Regions from separate parts of the Paenibacillus kandeliae genome, predicted to be linked through region 1. Evidence: riboswitches for the same ligand, from Rfam matches in the RefSeq annotation. Region 1 holds a riboswitch; the other holds the start of a gene.
The links. Region 1 has a riboswitch for glycine ahead of sdaAB (L-serine ammonia-lyase, iron-sulfur-dependent subunit beta). Riboswitches for the same ligand answer to the same signal wherever they lie in the genome.
Positions count from the first base shown of each region.

Region 2: another riboswitch for glycine. It lies ahead of ABXR35_RS21140 (amino acid permease); the one in region 1 lies ahead of sdaAB (L-serine ammonia-lyase, iron-sulfur-dependent subunit beta).

Region 1 is NZ_JBFDUZ010000001.1:2,983,047-2,987,669, forward strand. It holds gene ABXR35_RS12660 (TIM-barrel domain-containing protein) at 1-1,063, shown strand, start outside; gene sdaAA (L-serine ammonia-lyase, iron-sulfur-dependent, subunit alpha) at 1,166-2,059, opposite strand; gene sdaAB (L-serine ammonia-lyase, iron-sulfur-dependent subunit beta) at 2,081-2,746, opposite strand; glycine riboswitch at 2,974-3,084, opposite strand; gene ABXR35_RS12675 (ATP-binding protein) at 3,245-4,623, opposite strand, start outside.
Region 2 is NZ_JBFDUZ010000005.1:255,420-260,042, forward strand. It holds gene ABXR35_RS21140 (amino acid permease) at 37-1,422, opposite strand; glycine riboswitch at 1,566-1,646, opposite strand; gene ABXR35_RS21145 (TetR/AcrR family transcriptional regulator) at 1,767-2,450, opposite strand; gene ABXR35_RS21150 (MATE family efflux transporter) at 2,589-3,944, shown strand; gene ABXR35_RS21155 (FAD-dependent monooxygenase) at 4,434-4,623, opposite strand, start outside.

The DNA.
Region 1 (4,623 bases):
GCTTGTACGTGCGGAGCGCGGCGTGAATGTTACGATGGAGTTTTATGGAAGCAGCATCTTTTTCGATGCCACGCATCCGAAGGCAAGGCAGTATGTATGGAACAAGGTGAAGCAAAACTATTACGATCTCGGTATTCGTATCTTTTGGCTGGATGAAGCAGAGCCGGAGTATACAGTATATGATTTTGATAATTATCGTTATTATGAAGGCAGCAATTTACAGGTCGGCAACAAGTATCCGGCGATGTATTCCAAAACCTTTTATGATGGCATGACCGCCGAGCATCAAGAGCAGGTAGTCAATCTGGTTCGCGCCGCTTGGGCAGGCAGTCAGCGGTACGGCGCGCTCGTCTGGTCCGGTGATGTTGATTCCAGCTTTCGTGCGATGCGCAATCAGCTGGCAATCGGGCTAAATATGGGCATCGCGGGCATTCCCTGGTGGACGACTGATATTGGCGGATTCCACGGTGGCAATCCGTCTGATCCCTCCTTCCGTGAATGTCTGATTCGTTGGTTTCAATTTGGCGTCTTCTGCCCTGTATTCCGACTGCATGGCGATCGTGAGCCGGGCTTGGAGCAGCTTGGTACTTCCGGCGGCGGGCTGTGCTTTAGCGGCAGCGATAACGAGGTGTGGAGCTTTGGTGAGGAAGCCTATCCAATATTGACCGGATATATGTATTTACGCGAGGCACTGCGACCGTATATTACGAATTTGATGCGACAAGCGCATGAAAAAGGCACTCCGCTCATGCGCCCACTATTTTACGATTTCCCACAAGATCGAGTCTGCTGGGAAACCGAGGATGTGTATATGTTCGGAGCAAGTCTACTGATTGCACCTATTTTGGAAGAAGGGCAGCGCAGTCGCTCTGTCTATCTGCCATCTGGCACACATTGGGTGAATGCGTGGACAGGCAGCCAGCATGAGGGCGGGCAGGTGGTGCAAGCCGATGCGCCACTGTCTATTACACCTGTGTTTATTCGGCAGGCACAAGCGGAAGGATTACAGCCTCTATTTGCTGATATTGTTGCTAGAATGGAATCTGAAGAATCACCAGCTTGATAGATCTAGCGTCTTCTTGCCATACCATACAACAAAAAGAGACTGTATATCGCTACAGTCTCTTTTTGTTGTATATATAATTAGCTAGTAACTTGCAGCAGATTATACGCCGTTGCTTTCGCGACGACGACGTAGTTCTTCGGTGATTTTGCGTCCTGTTGGTGTCTGTGCCAGACCGCCACGCGCTGTTTCCCGATGCTCGCTTGGCATCGAGCGACCTACCTGTAGCATCACATCAACCACTTCATCTGACGGAATTGCACTGCGTACGCCTGCTAGACCCATATCGGCAGCAGCAAGTGCATTCACAGCGCCCAGACCATTGCGCACGATACACGGAATCTCCACCAATCCAGCAACAGGATCACAGATCAGACCGAGTGTATTTTTCAATGCCAGACCGACCGCGTGCATTGCCTGCTCTGGATTACCGCCACGCAGCTCCACGACCGCTCCAGCTGCCATACCGATTGCCGAACCGACCTCTGCCTGACAGCCGCCCTCCGCACCGGAAATGGATGAGTTGTTAGCGATCACGTAACCGATCGCACCAGCGGCGAATAGCCCCAGCACCATCTGTTCATCACTCCAACCGAAGCGCTCTTGGGTGCTAACGAAGACGCCCGGAATGATACCGCATGAACCGGCTGTCGGCGTAGCAATAATACGTCCCATCGACGCGTTGACCTCAGATACCGCCAGTGCATAGGACATCGCACGCGTAGAGTACGCACCGGATGCCGTTTCTCCACCATTCAAGTATTCGTACACTTTGCGTGCATCACCGCCGGTCAAGCCGCTGCGAGATACCGTATCCTCGTGAATGCCGCGGTGAACAGCTTCTTTCATCACCTCATAATAAGCAGCCATCTGCGCAATAACTTCATCGCGCTCTACGCCAGTTTCCTTCACCTGCTCTACAATCATCAGCTCGGCAATACTGCACGAACGTTCCTCGCAAAGCCGGACAATATCTTTTAATGTGCGAAATTGCATATGATTTCCTCCTTTCTTCCTTTAGTCCAAATCAATAACACCCGCACGGGTAACATGCGGTAATGTAACGATATGAGTTAATACCCCATCTGTGGGTACACCATCCAGTTCAATCAGTGTCATCGCTTCGCCGCTGCGCGATTTGCGATCCACGTCCATAAAGCCGATATTCAGCTCCGCCTCGCTCAATGTGCGCGTAATATCCGCCAACACACCTTTGCTATCCATATGCTCGACGACCAGTGTCGGATATTGTCCCGAACCTTTGAGATCGAAGCCGTTTAACTCATGAATCTCGATATTTCCGCCGCCGATCGATGCGCCCGCCAATTCGGCAGTTTGTTCGCCAGCACGCAGTCGCAGACGTACAAAGTTCGGATGTGGATAATTACCTGATCCTTTATCAAAATGAATGGTCATGCCCAGCCGATCCGCTTCCTCCGCTGCATCCGGCAGACGGGGATCATCGGTGCTGTAATCCAGCAGACCGCCCACCAGCGCCAGATCGGTGCCGTGTCCCCAGTACGTTTCCGCAAAGGAACCGTACAGAATAATGTCCGCGTGCTCTGGCTGTTGTCCAAGCAACTGACGTGCTGCTCTGCCCAATCGTGCAGCACCTGCCGTATGAGAACTGGATGGACCGACCATGGAAGGTCCAATAATGTTGAACACATTTTTAAAACGCATATGACTCCTCTTTTCCGCTGCTGCATAATTGAGCAGGTATTGCTGATCTGTCCATGTACATGATATGCCGATCACATATAATCTTCCACCCAACAAGCACATCAAAAAGGACAGAGCAGGACCTGCGGCGGCCTGTATGCTCTGTCCCGTGTACCTGAGAGTTTGGACGGATGATGATGTCGTATCCGTTGTACCCCTTGGGTGGCTGAATGCTCTCTCCAGAGTTGCGTCCGGCAGCGGTTCTTGATACCTGAGAGATTGGCAGACCGTTGGCTGGCGGCTGCTTGCTCCTTCGGTGGCGGATTGCGTACCTCCGCTAACTCTCCCGCTGTCTTCATTCGCATGTATAGGTTGAAATGAACACCGCCGAATGCCCGGCATGTTCCTGATCATTCCTAGCTTAATCCAGCCGCTGAACGCTGTCAATTGCCATAGGGAAAATAAGTTGCATATCTGACATATGCGGTCAACCTTCTTGTTATATGAGTACCATGCGCATCAATCTGTCAGCTCCTCAGATACTTCCAGCAGCGGCAAACGAATGACGAATACCGAGCCTTTGCCCCGCGATGAAGTGAAGCTGAGCACACCTTTGTGATCATTCACAATACGCTGAGCGATGAACAGTCCTAGACCTGTACCACGAATCCGCCGCGATTCGGTGGAACCGGAACGGAAGAACTTTTGGAAAATACGTGGCTGATCCTGCTCAGAGATACCAATACCATAATCCTCTACCTCCACCAGCACCTGACGATCCTGCCGACGTACCCGAATATCGACCGGACGATCCTCTGGCGAATACTTCAGTGCGTTGCCTATCAAATTACTAATTACCTGAATCATACGATTGTGATCGCCCCATACATACAGCTCCTGCTGCTCCAGCTCTACATGCAGTCGATCACGAGACTGAATATCCCACTGCCAGCAAATCATTTGTACCAATTCATCCAGCTGAATATAGCTCATCAGATACTCGGCATGCCCTGCCTCAATCCGCTGACTATCCAGAAATTCATCCAGCAGTCTAGACAAGCGCCCACCTTCAAACTGAATCGTATTCATAAATTCGCGCCGTCGCTCTGCCGGAATATCGTCGTACATCGACAACATTTCAATATAGCCCATGATCGCGGATAACGGTGTACGCAGTTCATGCGATACGACAGCAATCAGCTCATTTTGCAGCTGCTTGACTCTCTTCTCCTCTGTACAATCACGGAAAATCAACAAAAACCCTTGATCCGCCCCACTTGCCGCATCCGTAATCGGGGTTACATGTAGAGATAACAAACGCTCGTCCTGCATCTGGATCACACAGCCCTGCTCCCATTCCTCGTGATGATCCAAACATTCATACAGCCGATCACTCAGAATGAACGTATCGGATATTAATTGTGACTGGATATGCGCCAACACTTCACTAACAGGCTTGCCACTGTAATCCTCTAATCCAAATAACATCTGCATTGTCGGATTAATGAGCGATACCATCCGCCGCTCATCGCACATAATGATACCTTCCTGCACCGTTTGCAGCAGATTTCCGGTAATACTTTTTTGCATGCGGGCAGCACCTTGTTCTTCTAGCAATCGCTCAGTCAATTGCTGTAGCTGACGTTCATGCTCACTATTGCGTGCCAGTGCCTGCTCTTGTTCCGTCAGATCATGCAGGAAAAAAGTATGCACCGCCGCTCCTTCATTTAGCACCTCACTACGCGTTAATTCTGCGGTAAATGTACTGCCGTCCAGCCGAAAAGCTAGGACGGTGCTGCTATCCCGGTTATCGTCGTTCGAGCGTCCATTAATACGAATCAGATCAGACAGCGGCAATCCAGACACTTCAGTTAGCTCACAGCGGAACATGCGCTCTG
Region 2 (4,623 bases), on a different contig from region 1:
TTGCGATCACCTGTACTTGTAGATCGTACATCGTTTTTACGTATTCATCGTACTTACTTTCTCTACCTTTTGCACATCGGCTGTTTTACGACTCCGAATCTGATACAGCACTAATAGCAAAATAAACCAAAGCGGCGTGCACAATAACGCGGGACGCGTTTCGCCAGAGATTAGCATGATCACCAGAATGCCTGCAAACAGCGCCAGCACCACATAATTGATCCACGGTGTAAACGGTGCTTTGAAGCGCGACGTTGCATGCAGCTCTGGACGGCTTCGTTTATACCGGATATGGCATACCAGAATTACACCCCACACCCAGATAAAGCAAATCGCACTAATCGTCGTCACAATTTCAAATGCCTGTCCCGGTAACAGCTTGCTCAGTAGCGCACCACCCGAGATGACAAGCGTAGATAGGAACAACGACTGACTTGGTACATGATTGCGGTTTAGTCTGCCCAGTCGCTGTGGAGCCTGCCCTTTATGGCTCAAATTGTACAGAATACGACTCGTCGAGAACATACCGCTGTTACAGGCGGAAGCCGCCGACGTCAGCACGACAAAGTTGATAATGCCCGCCGCCACCGGAATACCGACCAGTGTAAAGGTGCGGACAAATGGACTTTCCGCCGGGCTGAGCTGTGTCCACGGATTGATACACAGCAGCACGAACAACGCGCCTACATAGAAGAACAGAATACGTAGCGGAATCTTATTAATCGCCGATGGAATGCTTTTCTCTGGGTTGGCAGTTTCCGCTGCCGATACACCCACCAGCTCCACACCGACATAAGCGAATACGACCATTTGGAACGAGAATAGGAAGCCAGATACGCCATTTGGGAAGATACCGCCATGCTCCCACAGATTACGTACCGATACCGTACCTGCGTCTGTACGGAAGCCCATAATGAGTAGCACAATGCCTAGACCGATCAGTGCCACAATCGTAATCACCTTAATCAAGGCAAACCAGAATTCCAGCTCCCCGAAGTTTTTGACGGTTAACAGATTCAGTCCAAGCAATACGATCAGGCACAGCACCGCTGGCATCCACTGGGGAATATCAAACCAGTACTGCACATACACACCAACCGCGATCACATCCGCCATCGCCGTCATAATCCAGCAAAACCAATACGTCCAACCCGTTATAAATGCCGCACGCGGTCCCAAATAATCCTCTGCAATATCGGTAAATGACTGATAGCCCGCCTTGGATAATAGCAATTCTCCCAGCGCCCGCATCACAAAGAAAATCGCCATCCCGACGATCAGATACGTGAGGATAATCGACGGTCCTGCCTTCTCAATCGCTTTGCCGGAGCCGAGAAATAATCCCGTTCCAATCGTTCCTCCAATCGCAATCAACTGAACATGCCGGTTAGCAAGCTCTCTTTTTAGTCCTGTCTGTGTCATCGTGTTTCCCCCTCGATCTCCTGATCTGTCTGTAAAAACCAATAAAAAAAGAGACTGGATATCATCCAATCTCTCAGCGCACAAGAATAACAAAATATATACATGCCCCGCAGCATATACCTCGCCGCATGACACATATGTATTCGTACTCTTCTGTCCTTTTGCCTGAGATTGTGAACCCTTCGGCGCTGCGGTATATCCGCAGTCTCTCCAGAAGCTGCTCCTGCTGTAGTGTGATCCACAGCAATCATAGCCCTTGAATATATGCAATTATTGAAGCATTACTGCCATTTCGATATGTTAACATATTACCGCCAATGTGAGCAATGGATCAGTGAAAAAAGTTACACATCCATCTCCTGCTCCAAAATGACTTGCTCAATCCCCAGCAAGATCACCTTTAATCCAAAATCGAACGCCCGATCACTCCCCATCAGCTCAAACAGCTGATTGTGGAACATCCGCCGGAACAGCCATACATCCTCATCGCGCATCGAATCCATCACCTGCGTCATATGGTCGCTCATCGTAGACTGCTGTTCCTGACTCATGATCTCCACATTACGCATATGCTGATACTGATCCAGTACAAAATAAAACACAAAATTCACCAGCGTCGTCACGACCTGCATCTTCTGATCCTGCGCCAATGGCGTTTCTTCGACGCATGCTAGCATCCGGTTAGTGAAACGGATAATGTCTGGATCATGCGGCAGTGTCATCATCATGATCTGCGTCGAGCACGGGTAGCGATTCAATACCACGCGCGTCGTGACTGCCAACTCGGTTAGCTGCTCCTTCCAATTCCCGTCGCTGTGCAACTCATCCACGATCACCTTGGATACATGATTCGCTAGACGCTGGTACAGCTGTTGCTTGCTTTTGAAATGCCAGTACAGCGATGGCGCCTGAATGCCGAGCCGGTCGGCAAGCCGCCGCATACTTAACTTCTCAATCCCATCTTCCCCCAAAAGCTCCCACGACGCTTCGAGAATCTTGTCCTCCGAAATTTGAGGCTGCTTTTTCATCTATATCCATCCTTCGAAAAAATTTATCTAACACTGTAAGTTTGTGCTTTACAACCCATCCATCCCATGATACCATCTAACACTGTAAGGCACAAACTAACAGTGTAAGGCAAAAAATGATAGAAAGCAGGAATCCATATGGATACAGAAAATCTGCATTACTTTGAAAAAGCCCCTATCGCCAAAGCCGTCGCTCACTTTGCCATTCCGATGATGCTCGGTACATCCATGAGCGTGATCTATTCTCTTCTGAACGCTTATTTCCTCGGTACGCTGCATAATACAGCCATGCTGACGGCGCTGGCATTGACGCTACCGTTGTTCGCGATTATCATGGCACTCGGTAACCTGATCGGTATGGGCGGCGGTACATTTATCTCTCGTCTGCTTGGCGACAAGCGATATGACGATGCCAAGCATGTCTCGTCCTTCGCCTTTTACAGCAGTCTGCTGCTCGGTCTGCTCGTTATTCTGGTCGGTTTGCCGCTGGCGGATCTCATCACATCGGGTCTAGGGGCAACGAGCGAATCGTTCGCTTTTACCAAAGATTACGTCACCGTCATGCTGATTGGCTCTCCCGTTGTCGTCCTATTCTTCACCTTGGAAAATATCGTGCGTGCCGAGGGATCGGCAATCACCTCTATGATCGGTATGATCCTGAGTGTGATCGTCAATATTGTGCTGGATGCCCTCGCGATCTTTGTTCTTCACTGGGGCGTGATCGGCGTAGCTACAGCGACCGTTGTAGCGAATCTGGTCGCAAGCGCCTTTTACACGTATCATCTGGGGTTCAAAAGCACCTTTCTGAGTGTGTCGTTGAAATGGTTTAAAGCGAGCCAAGAGATTATGAGCAATGTGTTCAAAATCGGCGTGCCTGTGTTTGTGATGAGTGTCTTTCTTGGTGCGATGTCGCTGATTCTGAATTATTTTCTGATTCAATACGGCGATGCTTCCGTCGCTGCATACGGCATCTCGTCGAGATTGCTGCAATTTCCAGAGTTTGTACTGATGGGATTGTGTGAAGGTGTTGTGCCGCTGATCGCCTTTTCGTTTACCGCGAATAAATTGCGGATGAAGCAAGCGATAGGATTTACGGTTAAAACGATTGTGCTCCTGGCGGTTGTATTCGGGGTAGTGGTGTATCTGGTGGCAGATCATCTGATCGGCTGGTTTACCAATGATGCACAGCTGATTGTGATGGGCAGTTATATTTTGCACGTTACCTTCCTGTCGCTGTTTATTACGGGAATAACGACGCTGTTTACGGGTATTTTCCAAGCAACGGGGCAAGGTACGGCGGCGTTTATTATGTCGGTCATTCAAGGCGTGACGCTGATTCCGGTGTTGTTTATTGCGAATGCGATGAGTGGGTTTCATGGGGTGGTGTGGTCGTTGGTGATTGCAGATGCGATGGCGTTTCTGGTGGGGGCGGGGTTGTTGTATGGATTGCGGCATAAGCTGCAACCGGATATGGAAACAATCGTTTCCGGTTAACGAAGCTTTATACAATAAAACAGCCACTTTGACATTAATCAAGTGGCTGTTTATGGTATGCAAAAAACTCTTTGCTTCTAGATAAAAACGTATCAAACACACCAAATAATATCGCGTCACCTGCTGCCAACAACAGGAATGACGAAGAAAAAGAGAAATGAACGATATACAAAATGATGGATATTATTAAAAAACCAGTGAATAGATAGGACAGCTTGGATGTAAAACATCTAATTATAGTAGAGATTATCGCGCCGCCAACAAGAATAAAACTATAACTTACCACAATAAAAATCATACCAAATGCAAGAAGTTCATTTGTCTCAAGCATCATAGGACCTGTCTGTGGACGTAGAAACATCAAAAGGATTGTACTGATTACCGAAGTAAATAAAGCAACCCATAGATAATGCTTTAACAATGGATGCAAATCCAAAACTCCTTTTAGATACCTTTGTTCATTTGACTTAGACTCCATGCCATGCCCTTTTACTGATCATACCTTGCATCAATCGCTTCTTCCGTTTGCGGAATCAGAAAATTCACCATCATCGCCGCCTGTGCCTGCACGTCTTCGATAAACGGACGGAAGCTCTCATCATATGCCTGAAAAGCAAGCGTCACATCCCCATCACTCTTCTCCAAAGCATCCGCCAGAGCCGCTGCTCCGTCGATTGCC